DNA from 3 places in the Neobacillus terrisolis genome. Region 1 is predicted to be linked to each of the others. Evidence: riboswitches for the same ligand, from Rfam matches in the RefSeq annotation. Region 1 holds a riboswitch; each other region holds the start of a gene.
What was found. A riboswitch is a leader RNA that binds a small molecule or an ion and turns the genes downstream of it on or off. The one in region 1 is predicted to bind S-adenosylmethionine.
Positions count from the first base shown of each region.

Region 2: it holds a riboswitch for S-adenosylmethionine, as region 1 does, so the genes downstream of both, ACI48O_RS13315 (methionine biosynthesis PLP-dependent protein) here and ACI48O_RS01215 (homoserine dehydrogenase) in region 1, are expected to answer to the same signal.
Region 3: it holds a riboswitch for S-adenosylmethionine, as region 1 does, so the genes downstream of both, ACI48O_RS19220 (methionine ABC transporter ATP-binding protein) here and ACI48O_RS01215 (homoserine dehydrogenase) in region 1, are expected to answer to the same signal.

Region 1 covers NZ_JBKFGH010000002.1:167,498-172,182, forward strand. Annotated here, with positions in the region: gene ACI48O_RS01200 (lmo0954 family membrane protein) at 1-65, opposite strand, end outside; gene ACI48O_RS01205 (DUF1360 domain-containing protein) at 252-620, shown strand; gene ACI48O_RS01210 (hypothetical protein) at 762-908, opposite strand; gene ACI48O_RS01215 (homoserine dehydrogenase) at 988-2,220, opposite strand; SAM riboswitch class I at 2,325-2,435, opposite strand; gene ACI48O_RS01220 (trans-sulfuration enzyme family protein) at 2,527-3,669, opposite strand; gene ACI48O_RS01225 (DEAD/DEAH box helicase) at 3,832-4,685, opposite strand, start outside.
Region 2 covers NZ_JBKFGH010000020.1:43,987-48,671, forward strand. Annotated here, with positions in the region: gene metC (cystathionine beta-lyase) at 1-568, opposite strand, end outside; gene ACI48O_RS13315 (methionine biosynthesis PLP-dependent protein) at 568-1,680, opposite strand; SAM riboswitch class I at 1,764-1,877, opposite strand; gene ACI48O_RS13320 (GTP cyclohydrolase II) at 2,269-3,012, shown strand; gene ribD (bifunctional diaminohydroxyphosphoribosylaminopyrimidine deaminase/5-amino-6-(5-phosphoribosylamino)uracil reductase RibD) at 3,025-4,122, shown strand; gene ACI48O_RS13330 (MarR family winged helix-turn-helix transcriptional regulator) at 4,247-4,660, shown strand; gene ACI48O_RS13335 (MFS transporter) at 4,680-4,685, shown strand, end outside.
Region 3 covers NZ_JBKFGH010000035.1:57,438-62,122, forward strand. Annotated here, with positions in the region: gene ACI48O_RS19210 (MetQ/NlpA family ABC transporter substrate-binding protein) at 1-686, opposite strand, end outside; gene ACI48O_RS19215 (methionine ABC transporter permease) at 705-1,379, opposite strand; gene ACI48O_RS19220 (methionine ABC transporter ATP-binding protein) at 1,369-2,382, opposite strand; SAM riboswitch class I at 2,496-2,602, opposite strand; gene ACI48O_RS19225 (carbon-nitrogen family hydrolase) at 2,756-3,532, opposite strand; gene ACI48O_RS19230 (pyridoxal phosphate-dependent aminotransferase) at 3,618-4,685, shown strand, end outside.

The DNA of each region.
Region 1 (4,685 bases):
CCAAGGTTAGAAAGTAACACGATAGCAGCAATACCACCCGCTAATAGTAAACCAAATTTTTTCATTTTGTTTTCCTCCTTTCTTGATACCATCTTATCTAGAAAACAGACTTCTCATAACGAGCCTAAGCTTGATTTTTATATCAGACTTAAGGCTTAGTCGTTATAGGACTCGGACGAATATCGATTAGGATAATCCATATTTTTAGGGTGATACTATGAAAAAAAGTGGTTAATAAGGGGATACCTGTTATGGAAGATTTAACTTGGATGTCTTATATGATGCTCATATTAGCAAGCTATCGGCTAACTCATCTTATTGTATTTGATAAAATTACGGAGTTTATTCGAAAGCCGTTTATGAAGAAAATCGAGGTTATCACAGAGGAAGGTCCGAAAATAAAAGAGGTTCCCAAATCCTTGTTTGGATATTTATTAAATTGTTACTGGTGTGCCGGGGTTTGGAGCGCGATCTTTTTGGGAAGCTTTTATTTACTTGCACCGAAATATGCCATTTATCTTATTTTTATCCTATCCATTGCCGGTGCCCAAGCAATACTTGAAACGTTTGTCGGGGTAAATATAAAAAAAGTGGATTATTATTCGAACAAGGAGGAGTAGCAGAACATTCACTTGGTCATTTGCCCCATTTTTAATAAGCTTGAGTTCATTTCACTTTAGCTAGTCCTCAAATGTATGTCCAAATATCTTTACCAGCATTAAAAAAGAGGGCCCCATAATACTGAGCCCCCTATTTTGAGTCTATGACATATTTTTATCTTTTAGATCGGGCTGTCTGCCGCCTTTTTCCCCAGTTGTAAATTCAACTAGTTCCTCACTTGTACGGTTGCCTAATTTTTTATTATTATTGCGGTTGGCATTTGCATTCCCTAGTTTTGTTCTGCCCATTATCTCACAACTCCTTTGCATATCAATTAAAGGTAGTATGAGAAATTTTTCTAACGATTATTCCTTGCCAATAGCCATATCAAATTTTTATAAAAATTTTATTATCTTTACTTTTCCCTAAAAGGTTCACTTCTCCGAATACTTGAAAATATTCTAACTTAGGGTCTTCTTTCACATAGTTAGCAAAATCTTCTTCAACTCCTGAAGCAAGAAGTACTCTTGGATGAAGCACTTTAACACTGTTTAACGGAACATTTGCTTTAAATTGCCCCAAACCTTCTCCTGTAATAATCCAGTTAATTGGAGCAGCAGCAGCTTTCTTCTTTTGAGCTTCCTGATATTGGGTTGATTGTATAGGATTATATAAATGAATGAAATCCTCAACAACAGCGCTCGCGGTTGGGAACATCCCTGCCCCTGGACCTTGAATCGCAATATTCCCAACGATATCCGCATCAATTGAAATAGCATTTTGTACTCCCTCAACTTGATAAAGAGGGTGAGTTTGTGAGACTAGAACCGGCTTAATGGAACATTTTATTCCAGTTTCCGTCTTCTCCAAACAAGCTACATGCTTAAATCTTAATCCAATACCAGAAAACAGTTTAATTTTCTCTGCTGTTATTTCTGTAATACCTTTTCTTTGCACATCGTTCCATTGAGGCTGTTCCCCAAAAACGACCTGACTTAATATCATCGCTTTATAGAATGCGTCAATACCTTCTACGTCATTGGTCGGATCCAATTCTGCATATCCGAGTTCTTGAGCCAGTTTTAAAGCATCAGCAAACGAAAGATCTTCTTGTCTCATTTTGGTTAAAATGAAATTTGAAGTCCCATTAAGGATTCCTTCTAGTTTGGTTATTTTGTTAATATTCAAAAGGGTATTCAAAGTTTGTATGACTGGAATACCACCAGCAACAGTAGCTTCAAATCCAATTGAAACTTGATGTTGGTCCGCAAGCGCTTTTAATTGTCCTCCATGGTGAGCGAACATCTCTTTGTTCGCAGTAATGACATGACACCCTTTTTTGATTGCCGCTTGCAGATAAGTAAAGCTTGGTTCACTGCCAACAATCGCATCCACTACTACATCAAGCTTAGGGAGCTGCAAAATGTCTTCAAAATTAGTGGTCAAAAGTACGTCTTGATCAGGCAAGTGGTGCCTTTCAATATTTCTTACTAAGACAGCGGCAATCTTCACCTCACTGCCTAACAATGCTTTAAAACGACTTTGGTGATTTTTAATCGTTTGGTATACACCTTTTCCGACGGTCCCATAGCCTAAAAGCGCAATATGAATTGTATTCAACTTCTCCCGCTCCTTGTAGATCAAGATATTATGGTTAACTTTTCTTTTTATCAACAAAAGATCCCTAACAAAAAACCCTCTTCCTAAGAAGAGGGTTTTTCCTCCTCTTATCTTTCAGACAGCACTCTGTCTGCAGGATTTAGCACCTTTTCAAGCAATGCTTGATGGTTGCCGGACTTCATAGGGCCTGGTCCCTCCGTCACTCATGATAAGAGATTATTTATTTGTACAATCTTTGAAATTCTTTTTAAGCATATTTTGAATTATAAATTAATTTAACTGGGAACGTCAACCATAAACAACAAATTATTTTGAAGCTTGTTGAATTGCCTGATCAAAAACGCTAATGATGTCAGCGGCATGTTCAATCCCGACGGAAATTCGAACGACTTCCATTGTAATTCCGAGTGCATTCCGCGCTTCCTCCGGCAAAGCCCTGTGGGAAGTAATAACCGGATGTGAGACAGATGTTTCTACTCCGGCCAGTGTTGGGGCAATTTTTACCCAAGAAAGATTTTTAAAAAATTCATTAACATCCACTGAATTGGAAAGCTTAATCGTAACAATGGCTCCGTAGCCATTTTCACCATGCTCAAATGGATAATAAACCTTTTCCACTAATTTATTTTCTAAAAGCGCTTTGGCAAGTTCCTTTGCATTACGAGACTGGCGCTCCATTCTAATTGCAAGTGTTTTTAATCCCCGTGTTGTTAACCAGGCCTCAAACGGACTGACATTCGTTCCAAGGTTGACCACTTTTGCTCTTGCCTTTTCCAGCAGGTCTTGTCTGCCAACGAGCACTCCAGAAGTGACATCACTATGACCACCTATGTACTTCGTTGCACTATGCACGACCAAGTCTACCCCTTTAGTAAATGGCTGACAATGATATGGTGTCGCAAAAGTATTGTCGACTAAAGTGATAAGATTATGCTTGGCAGCAATTTGCACAAACTCATCTATATCTTGAACTCGTAATAGTGGATTTGTGATCGATTCTGTATAGAGCAATTTAGTATTGGACTGAATAACAGACTCGATACTGGAACGCTCTTCAAAAGAGACAAACGTGATCTCAACTCCAAACTGACTGAGCTCCTCTTTTAAAAGGTGGAAGCTTCCTCCGTATAAATCTTCAGCTGCGACAATGTGATCTCCACTTTTCACAACTGCTAATACCCCTGCTAAAATAGCGGAAAGACCTGATGATGTAGCGACCCCAGCGGGTGCGCACTCTAGCGCTGCAATTGCTTCTGCTAATTCATCAGTATTTGGATTCCCTACGCGTGAATATAAATAATTTCCTTGCCCTTGGTAATACCCCTCTAATTCATCAAGGTCTGCAAAAGTAAAAGCAGTCGTTTGATAAATTGGTGTCACCTTGCTTTTTATCGGCTGTTTATTTTTTTTAACACTATGTAGTACATCCGTTTCAAACCTGGCCAAGATAGTTCACCTTCTTTTAAGAATAGAAAAACTTTTCTAAAATCTAGAATGACTATAACAATAACCAGTTGTTTCGTCAATCTCCTATCGGAAAGATAGGAGATTGAAAGCGGAAACACTTGTGAATTTTCACATATAAAATTTTCATTTGTCTGGCTTGTTTATTTACTTTGCCGACACGATTTCACCCTTATAGAAACTCTTCTTCTGTCCAGTTATGCCTAGCTCGCGATAGAATTTCTTCAATTCTCTCTCTTCTCTTTCTGTAACGATAGCGATAACGGTACCGCTTGCGCCGAATCTGCCCGTCCTGCCAGATCGGTGAACGTATTGATTGATCTCCTTAGGAAAATCAACATGGATTACATGAGTAATTCCTTTAATATCTAACCCTCTTGCTGCAACATCCGTTGCTATTAATAAGGAAGAGTCTTCATCACGAAATTTCTTTAAGGCTGTTTGACGCTCAAGCTTCTTCAATTCACTATGAAGGATCCCTGCCGAAATTCCTTTATACGAAAGCTTTGATGCAATCAAGGTGGCTTCCCCAATATCATTCATAAAAGCCAATGCCTTAATCCCAGAAAGCCGGGCTATTTTTTGCATGATTTCAATTTTTTCCCGCTGTTCACATACAAAGTAAAAATGATCTACCTTTTCTGATTTGATTGTCTCATCTCTGCCAATTTTAATTAACTCAGGGTTTGTCGTTAATCCCCTGGCTATCTCTTCAGTGCGTGGAGGTAATGTCGCTGAAAAGACCAAGACCTGACGATCCGCTAATGGTGAGTTTACAATATGGCGAACGGTTGTTAAGTGTTCTGGAATAAGCAATTGGTCCCCTTCGTCTAAGACGACAGTTTTTACTTCGTGCATCTTTAGCTTCTTTTGCTTAATCAACTCCAAGATCCGTCCAGGTGTTCCAACGACTACTTGAGGGGATTTTTTTAGTTTTTCGAGCTGCCTTTTTACGTTCGCCCCCCCAATAAAGGATGCACTCCTAATCCCGCTTCCTTCAC
Region 2 (4,685 bases), on a different contig from region 1:
CACCTAGTTCCAGCGGCCTTTGGTGTGCTGGGGTAAGAAAGGTATTGTCGACAAAAGTTAGTGCTCCGCATTGTTTTGCTAATTGACAAATAGCGCTTATATCAGTAACCTTCAGCAATGGATTAGACGGTGTTTCAACATAAAAGAGCTTTGTGTTGGGCTTAATGGCTTGTTTCACTTTTTCAAGGTTTGTCATATCAACAAATGTATGTTCAATTCCGTACCGGGTTAGTACCTCCGTAACCATCCGGAAGGTACCACCATATACATCTTCTGTAATAATAACATGATCGTTTTGAGAAAGAAGGAGAAAGGCTGTAGAGATAGCTGCCATTCCCGATGAAAAAGCAAACCCTTTTGTACCGCCTTCTAAATCAGCAATGACTTCCTCCAATGCTTCCCGGGTAGGGTTTAAACTGCGGCTATAATCATATTTTCCAAATTGATCGATGTCAAACTGATGGAAGGTTGAGGCGTGCTGAATCGGTACACTAACAGCACCTGTTGCCGGGTCAATCTTGTGACGATTGTGAAGTAATTTTGTTTCAAATGAGAAATCGTTTTCCATTACACAGCTACCTCCTTTTTAGCATTGGTTAAAGCATGGTTTAAATCATTAATAATATCTTCTGCGTCCTCTAAGCCGACAGAAAAGCGTAACAACCGGTTACAGACACCCGTTTCTAGTCTTATCTGTTCAGGAATGTCGGCATGTGTTTGGGTTGATGGATAGGTAATAAAGCTCTCGACCCCACCTAAGCTTTCCGCGAATGATATGAGCTTCATATTTTGTAAAAATGGATTCACCCAAGTTTCGTCTTTAATCCGGAATGAAACCATTCCGCCTCTTCCCGGGTATAGAACATCGATCACATCATCATGAGCAGATAAGTACTCAACAACAGCCTTAGCATTTTTCTCATGCCGTTCCATCCGCAATGATAAGGTCTTCATACCGCGGATTAACAACCATGAATCAAACGGGCTTAATACGGCTCCGGCAGCATTATGATAAAGAGCGAGACTTTCACAAAGCTCTTTTCCTTTTGCGACGATTAATCCTGCGAGTACATCATTATGTCCGCCTAAGTATTTCGTTGCACTGTGAATCACAATATCTGCACCAAGATTAATCGGCTTTTGCAGAAGAGGAGTATAAAAGGTGTTGTCAACGATTAAAAGAACCCCGTGTTCCTTGGCAATCGCTGCAACAGCACTAATATCGGTTTGCTCCATTAACGGATTCGTAGGTGTTTCGATAAAGATTGCTTTCGTTTTTGGAGATATGTATTTGATAATCTCCTCCGGATGTGTTGTGTTCACATAATGGCTGGTTAAGCCCCATTTTTTAAAACCTTGCTCTAATATGCGGTAAGTGCCGCCATACAAATCCTTTGAAACAATCCACTCATCCCCCGATTGGAAAATAGAAAGGATGGTAAGGATGGCGGCCATACCTGAACTGCAAGCATACCCCTGGTCGCCGTTTTCTAGTTCTGCTATGGCTTGCTCAAGAATTTTTCTAGTGGGGTTTCCTGTACGGATATAATCAAAACCTGTTGATTGCCCAATCCCTTCATGCCGATATGCGGTCGAAAAGTAGACTGGAGGATTTACTGTTCCTGTTGTTGTTTCGCTTCGGTTTCCAATTTGTGCTAGTACTGTGTCAATTTTATACAAAGCCGCCACTCCTCTAGTTAAGATAATAAAAAAAGCCTTCTTATAAGAAGAAGACTTTAGTAGGTTAGGACATTTAGCCATTCTTCTTATCTTTCAAGTTTTAAAAACTTGCTGGACTTAGCACCTTATCAATGAACAAGCCACTGATGGTTGCTGAGGTGTCATAGGGCCATACCCTCGACCTCTCTGGATAAGAACTCAATAATATTCGATTTTTTTAAACTTTACTATATTACCTATTAACATGTCAATTACTTTATTAAAATATTCGGTAAATATAATAATTACTATTTTACATTAAAGCTATGTTAAAATTCGTGATTGTTTTTGATCACGATGTTGATTGGAGCGGAAGGCGTGAGACTCCTGCGGGAGAAGCGGATCACGGGAGACCCCGCAGGCGCGACAGCGCCGAGGAGGCTCCCGGATCGCCCGCGGAAAGCGAGCGCCTGTAGCGGAAATCAACATCCAGATTTAACAGAGCAATTTAAAAGAAGGGAAGGTGAAGGTTTTTTATTTGACGCGTGTTGTTTACTATTTTATGCTCAGAACATACAAAATGAGTATACAGAAATAGGAGAATAAAATATGTTAACAATTGATATAAAAAATAGATTAAAAGAGAAAATGAAAATCGTTCAGAATCAGGACCAGTCCAGTGTTTGTTTAGTTGGCCCGGTGACATTGCCAATACAATTAGAAAATAAAGTAGTTACATTTAAATGGTATACTTGGTTAAAATTAAAAGAGGATACAATAGATAAAGATTCTGTACTTGATTCAATTACAACAGCATCATTGGCGGATCTTCAACAATCATCTATCTTGGTTTATGGAGACTTCGAGAATAGCGACCATCCTTTAGTCCGCTTCCATAGTATCTGTCACACCGGCGATATTTTTGGGAGTAAACGCTGTGATTGTGGGTATCAACTGCACCAGTCCCTAAAGATGATAGTTGAAAATGGCCATGGGGCCCTATTTTACTTAGCCAACCACGAAGGTAGAGGAATCGGTCTTTTTTCCAAGTCGCTCGCTTATCTGCTTCAAGAGGAAGGGTACGATACCGTTGAAGCAAACCATGCGCTTGGCTTTGAAGATGACCTCCGTACTTACGAAGAACCTTTAATGATTTTACAAGAATTGCGATCTAAGCCCGTTATTCTAATTACAAACAATCCTAAAAAACTTTTCGCTTTAAAGGAAAAAGGTTTATCTGCTGATTCTCATCAACCGTTATGGGGAGATAGCAACCTTTATAATAAGAAGTACTTAGAAACAAAAGTAATGAAATCCGGGCACATACCAGAGCAGAAGGAAATAACTATATAAGGAGTAATCCGTATGAAAACTGACCAATATTATATGAATCTTGCTTTAGAATTAGCGGCTTCCGCAAGGGGAAAGACAAACCCTAACCCATTAGTAGGTGCTGTCATTGTAAAAAACGGGATGATTGTCGGCTCGGGTCTGCATCGCAAGGCTGGTGAACCTCATGCAGAGGTGCACGCCTTTAGAATGGCGGGGGACCATGCTAAAGATGCAACATTATATGTGACCTTAGAGCCATGTTCACACTATGGAAAGACCCCGCCATGTGCTGAATTAGTTAAAAATTCAGGTGTTAAAAAGGTTGTGATCGCCATGCAGGACCCTAACCCGCTGGTGGCAGGGCGAGGGATAAACATTCTTCAAGAAGCAGGCATTGATGTAATTGTTGGAGTAATGGAGCAGGAAGCGCATCGCTTAAATGAAAGATTTATTCATAATATGTTAACCAATACTCCTTTTGTTGTTTCAAAAGTTGCGATGACGCTTGATGGGAAAATTGCTGCCGCAAACGGGCATTCTCAATGGATCACGAGTAGTGAGGCAAGAGAATCCGTTCACCATTTACGGAACGAAGTCGATGCCATTATGGTTGGGATTGGTACAGTCCTAGCGGACAATCCCCAGCTGACGACACGACTGCCGGAGGGTGGGAAAAACCCGGTTCGAGTCATCCTTGATACCCATTTACGGCTGCCGTTAGATGCACAGGTAACAGAGACTTCAGAAGCCCAAACTTGGATCATAACCGGTGATGGGGTTGATCAAAATAAACTTGCTCTATTTAAAGAGAAGGGGGTAGAGGTCATTACTGTCCCTGTGACGAATGCTGGACTTGATTTACAGCATGCCTTAAAAATACTGTTTGAAAAAGGGATAACCGATATTTTGCTTGAAGGCGGCAGTGAGTTAAACGGAGCCTTTTTAAAGAAAAGCTTAATCAATAAATATTTAATTTATATCGCTCCAAAACTGTTAGGTGGCCGGAATTCATTAACACCATTTGCAGGAAAGGATGCAGAAAGCATGAATGAGGCATTAAATGTTGAAATACATGCTATTGAGCATTATGGTAGGGACCTTTGTATTACAGCATATCCACTTAAGGAATAGGAAAAAAACTTTGACAATTAAAGTTGGTTTCCATATACTTACCTAAGTAACTATTTCATTCACTGAAATAGTTACTTTTTTTAATAATAAATAGTTACCTAGGTAATGAATATGAGGGGATGCCATGCACGAGAATCACCAATTGTTACATCAGATCCATCAGTTGTCTAGAAAATTAACGAAAAAATTAAACGAAGTATTACAGCCATTTGGGTTATATAGTGCGCAATGGTCGGTTTTGTTTGTTCTTAAACAGAAAGGGACCTTAACACAAAGGGAGCTTTGTGACTATTTATCTGTAGAAGCACCACCAATGGCCCGGACGATTAAACGATTAACAGAACAAGGATATGTCCTACATGATTTCGGTGCTGATAAGCGCAAGAAGTATATTAAATTAACAGACAAAGCGATGATGGATTTTCCTAAATGGGAAAAAGCCGTTTTAGATTTGAATCAATCACTATTACTGTCCTTGCCTGAGGCAAAAAGACAAGAACTTTCTACCTTAATTTCGGGGTGGCTGTTCAAACTTTAGAAAAAGAGGTTTTAAAAAAATGAAC
Region 3 (4,685 bases), on a different contig from region 1:
TTTTCTAACGCAAGAGCACTTAAAAGATCCATTTTTGCAGCCAAAGCGAAGTTACCAGGAACGGCAGCTAAATCTGCGCTTTCAACAGAACGAGGGAGCTGACCAGCTTCAATCGGTTGGAATTTCAAGTTTTTCTTATTTTCTTTAATATCTTTTTCAGATACCGTAAGTGGGTTTGCATTTGGATCTAGTTTAATTAAACCCTCATCTTCAAGAGTATTTAAAGCCCGAGCCCCATTGGTAGGATCATTAGGAATTGTAACCGTAGCTCCATCCTTAACATCATCCAAAGACTTGTATGTGTTTGAGTAAATTCCCATTGGAGCTGTTGGAACTGAAATTAAGGCTGTTAATTCCATATTGTTTTCTTTTGCAAAGTTTTCGAGATAAATCGTGTGCTGGAAAAGGTTTGCTTGAATATCATCATTATTCAACGCTTTATTTGGCTGAATATAATCGCTAAATTCAACGATTTCAACTTTATAGCCTTTGTCTTCTAAGCCGGGTTTAATCGCTTTATTTAACATATCACTATATGGTCCAGCTGTAGCTCCAATTTTAATTTCTTTTGTTTCTTCTGTTGCAGTTGTTTTCTCACTGCCGCTTTCCTTGCTTTCTGTTCCGCCGCAAGCTGTAAGAGCACCTGCCACGAAAAGTAAAATAATTGCTGTTAACCATTTTTTCATGCTGTTTTCCTTCTTTCTTTATTTTCTTTTATCTACAACTTTGGCGATGAAATCACCAAGGAGTTGGACAACCTGAACTAAAACTATCAAAATCAATACAGTCGCAATCATGATGGTATTATCATAACGATAATAACCAAAGCGAATCGCCAAATCTCCAATTCCACCACCGCCAACTGTACCAGCCATTGCAGAGAATCCGATTAAGCTGATAAGCGTCAACGTGATCCCGGAAATGATCCCCGATCTTGCTTCAAGCAGTAGTACATCCTTAATTATCATCCACGGAGTTGCTCCGGCAGCAATGGCTGCTTCAATAACTCCTTTATCAATTTCACGTAAAGCAGTTTCTACGATTCTAGCGAAAAAGGGAATGGCTGCAACCGAAAGAGAAACACTTGCTGCAGTTGCCCCAATAGTTGTTCCAACAATTAAGTTGGTTAATGGAATTAACGCTACTAACAAAATTATAAAGGGAATGGACCGGACTAAATTGACCGTAAATCCTAAAATGTTTTGCATAGTGCGATTTTCCAAAAATAATCCTTTATCCGTTACGTATAAAAGAATCCCGATTGGCAATCCAACAAAGATGGCAATCACTAGAGAGATTGAAATCATGTAAATGGTTTGAAAGAAAGCGGTATTTATTTCGGGAATAAGCTCGATAAAATGCTGAAAATCAAAGCCCATTGCGTAACACCTCCACCTGTGCGGCACGATTTTCGATATACTTAATCGCGTTGTTAATTTCTTCTTTCTCACCTTTCAGTTCCATGATAAAAATACCAAGGGGCAATTCTTGAATATATTCGATTGACCCGTGGAGAAAGTTACCTTTTACTTTAAATTGCTGGAGTGTATCAGAAATGACCCCTTCACCTGCAACCTTGCCTTTAAAGATTACTTTCACAATCGGTCCATCACATTTATTTAAAATCACCTCTGGGATCTCGAAGGAAACAACGCTTTCGATAAACTCTTTTGTGAGTCCTGTCTGTGGGTTGGCGAATACTTCATATACTGTGCCTTCCTCCATAACCCTGCCATTTTGCATAATCGCCATTCGATTACAAATTTCTTTGACTACTTTCATCTCGTGAGTGATTAACACAATCGTTATATTGAGTTCTTTGTTGATTTTCTTAAGTAAATTTAGGATCGACATGGTCGTGGTAGGGTCCAAGGCCGAAGTAGCTTCATCACATAACAGTACTTTCGGATTGTTGGCAAGTGCTCTAGCGATAGCAACCCTTTGCTTTTGACCACCGCTCAGTTGAGCAGGATAGACATCTCGTTTATCCGAAAGACCGACCATCTCGAGCAGCTCCTCAACTCGTGACTTTATTTGGGCCTCTGGAAGCTTTGCAGCCTTCAAGGCAAAGGCGACATTATCAAATACTGTTTTTTGACTGATTAAATAAAAATGCTGAAAGATCATCCCGATTTTTAACCTAGCCAGTCGTAAGTTTTCACCCTTTAATGAGGTAAGGTCTGTCCCGTTAACACTGATTTTCCCAGAGGTTGGCCGCTCAAGTAAATTAATACAGCGGAGGAGTGAGCTTTTGCCGGCACCGGAATAGCCGACAATACCATATATTTCTCCTTCTTGAATCGACAGTGTTACATCGTCAACACCTATAACTGTCCCAGTTTTTGTTTTATAAATCTTTGAAAGATTGCGAATTTCAATCATATAAAAACCTCTTTATGTATCCAAATTGACAAGGAAAATAAGCTCAAAAGTTTTAACTCTACAAAAAAATGCTTCTTTCATTAGAAAGAAGCATCGAAAAAAACGGGGTTCTCAGCTTATCTTTCAGAATGAAAGTCATTCTGTAGGAGTTGGCACCTTCCCTAATCAGGGGGTTGCCGGACGTCATAGGGCCTAGTCCCTCGGTCGCTCTGGATAAGTATTTTGTTGTGTGAAATAATATGTTTTTGATATTACTAGGCAATTTTTGTATTGTCAATCCCTAAAATATTATTTCCATATACAAAAAGTGGTTTGGAACCAATAATACCAATGGATTTAGTGGGTTTAAATTTTTTTTTGGTATTTTAAATCATTAATATAAATCCGTCCGTCGATCCTGAAAAATCGGAATGGTCTTCCGAACACGATCGACCTCAGTTAAATCTAATTCAGCATAAAAAATGCCTTCACCCGTCTCTTCGCTAAGCAGCAATTCTCCCCATGGAGCAATCACCATGGAATAGCCATTAAACTCATTATTTGGATCATTTCCAACACGGTTCACCGCGACGATATAGCACTGATTTTCGATGGCGCGAGCCTGCAATAACAAGCGCCAGTGGTCAATTCTCATTGTTGGCCACTCTGCCGGAATAAACATGACTTTTGCTCCTTCAAGAACATGACAGCGAATCCATTCTGGAAAGCGCAAATCATAACAGATGACCCCTCCACAAGTAATCCCGTCCAACTCAAATACATTTGTACTTTGACCTGCACTCATAAATAAATGCTCATCCATTAACTTAAATAAATGGGCTTTATCGTATTCAGCAACAATGGCACCAGTCCGATCTACGACGTACATTGTATTGCAGAAGCCTTCACCTTTTTTGGTCGCAACCGATCCCCCAACTATATTAATCTTATAGATTTCCGCTAAATTGACGAGCAATTGTTTCGTACGTTGCCCATCTATGTCAGCCAACCTATCGAGCTGATCAAGTGCATAGCCTGTATTCCACATTTCCGGAAATACGATTACATCCGCACCTGCCTGAGCTGCTTTTTGTATATAGTGTTCGACCGCCGTGAAATTTTTTTCTGGCTCCGCAAACGCAATATTCATTTGAACGCAAGCAATTTTCATTTTTCAAACACCTCTAGACATTTTTAATTAAAGATTATAGAATTTCAAATATTATCGCAATAACTTTTCTTAAAAGGATGATTCGATGGAATATTCAGAGCGCTTGAAAAAACTGCCGGTTCAATTTTTTGCTTCACTTGTTGAAAAAGTAAACAAAGCAATCGCCGAAGGGCGGGATATAATAAATTTAGGACAGGGAAATCCGGACCAACCAACTCCAAAGCATATTGTTAAAGCTTTACAAGAAGCGGCAGAGGACCCGCATACTCACAAGTATTCTCCGTTTCGAGGAATAAACGAATTGAAAGAGGCTGCTGCACAATTTTATAAAAAGCAATACGGTGTCGAGGTGGATCCCTATTCAGAGGTTGCTATATTGTTTGGAACGAAAACAGGGCTGGTTGAACTGCCAATGTGCTTGCTAAATGAGGGGGAGCTCATGCTCTTGCCGGACCCTGGCTATCCCGATTACCTATCAGGTGCCGTACTTGCAAATGTACAATATAAAACGTTTGGGTTAAAAGTGGAAAATCATTTTCTACCGGATTATGAGGCAATACCAAATGAACAAAAAGAAGCAGCCAAGTTAATGTACTTGAATTATCCAAACAATCCGACCGGGGCCACAGCTAATCGAGCCTTTTTCGAGGAAACGGTTGCGTTTGCCAAGAAACACAATATTACCGTGCTGCACGATTTTGCGTATGGCGCCATCGGTTTCGATGGAAAAAAACCGGTCAGCTTTCTTGAAGTGGAGGGAGCTAAGGAAATCGGTGTCGAGATGTACACTTTATCCAAAACCTTTAATATGGCAGGCTGGCGCGTTGGCTTTGCAGTTGGGAACCCGATCATTATTGAGGCGCTTAACCTAATTCAGGATCATTTGTACTGCAGTCTATTTCCAGCTGTACAAAAGGCTGCCGCTGCAGCGCTAACAGAGGATCAGAAATGTGTAGAAGAACTTGTAGCGAGATATGAAAGTCGCCGTAATACACTTATCTCAGCTTGTCGTGAAATTGGCTGGGATGTCCAGAGTCCGACAGGGTCATTTTTCGCTTGGCTTCCCGTCCCTAAAGGTTACAAGAGTGAAGAGTTTGCTGATTTCTTGTTAGACAAAGCGGATGTGGTTGTGGCAGCCGGTAATGGTTTTGGT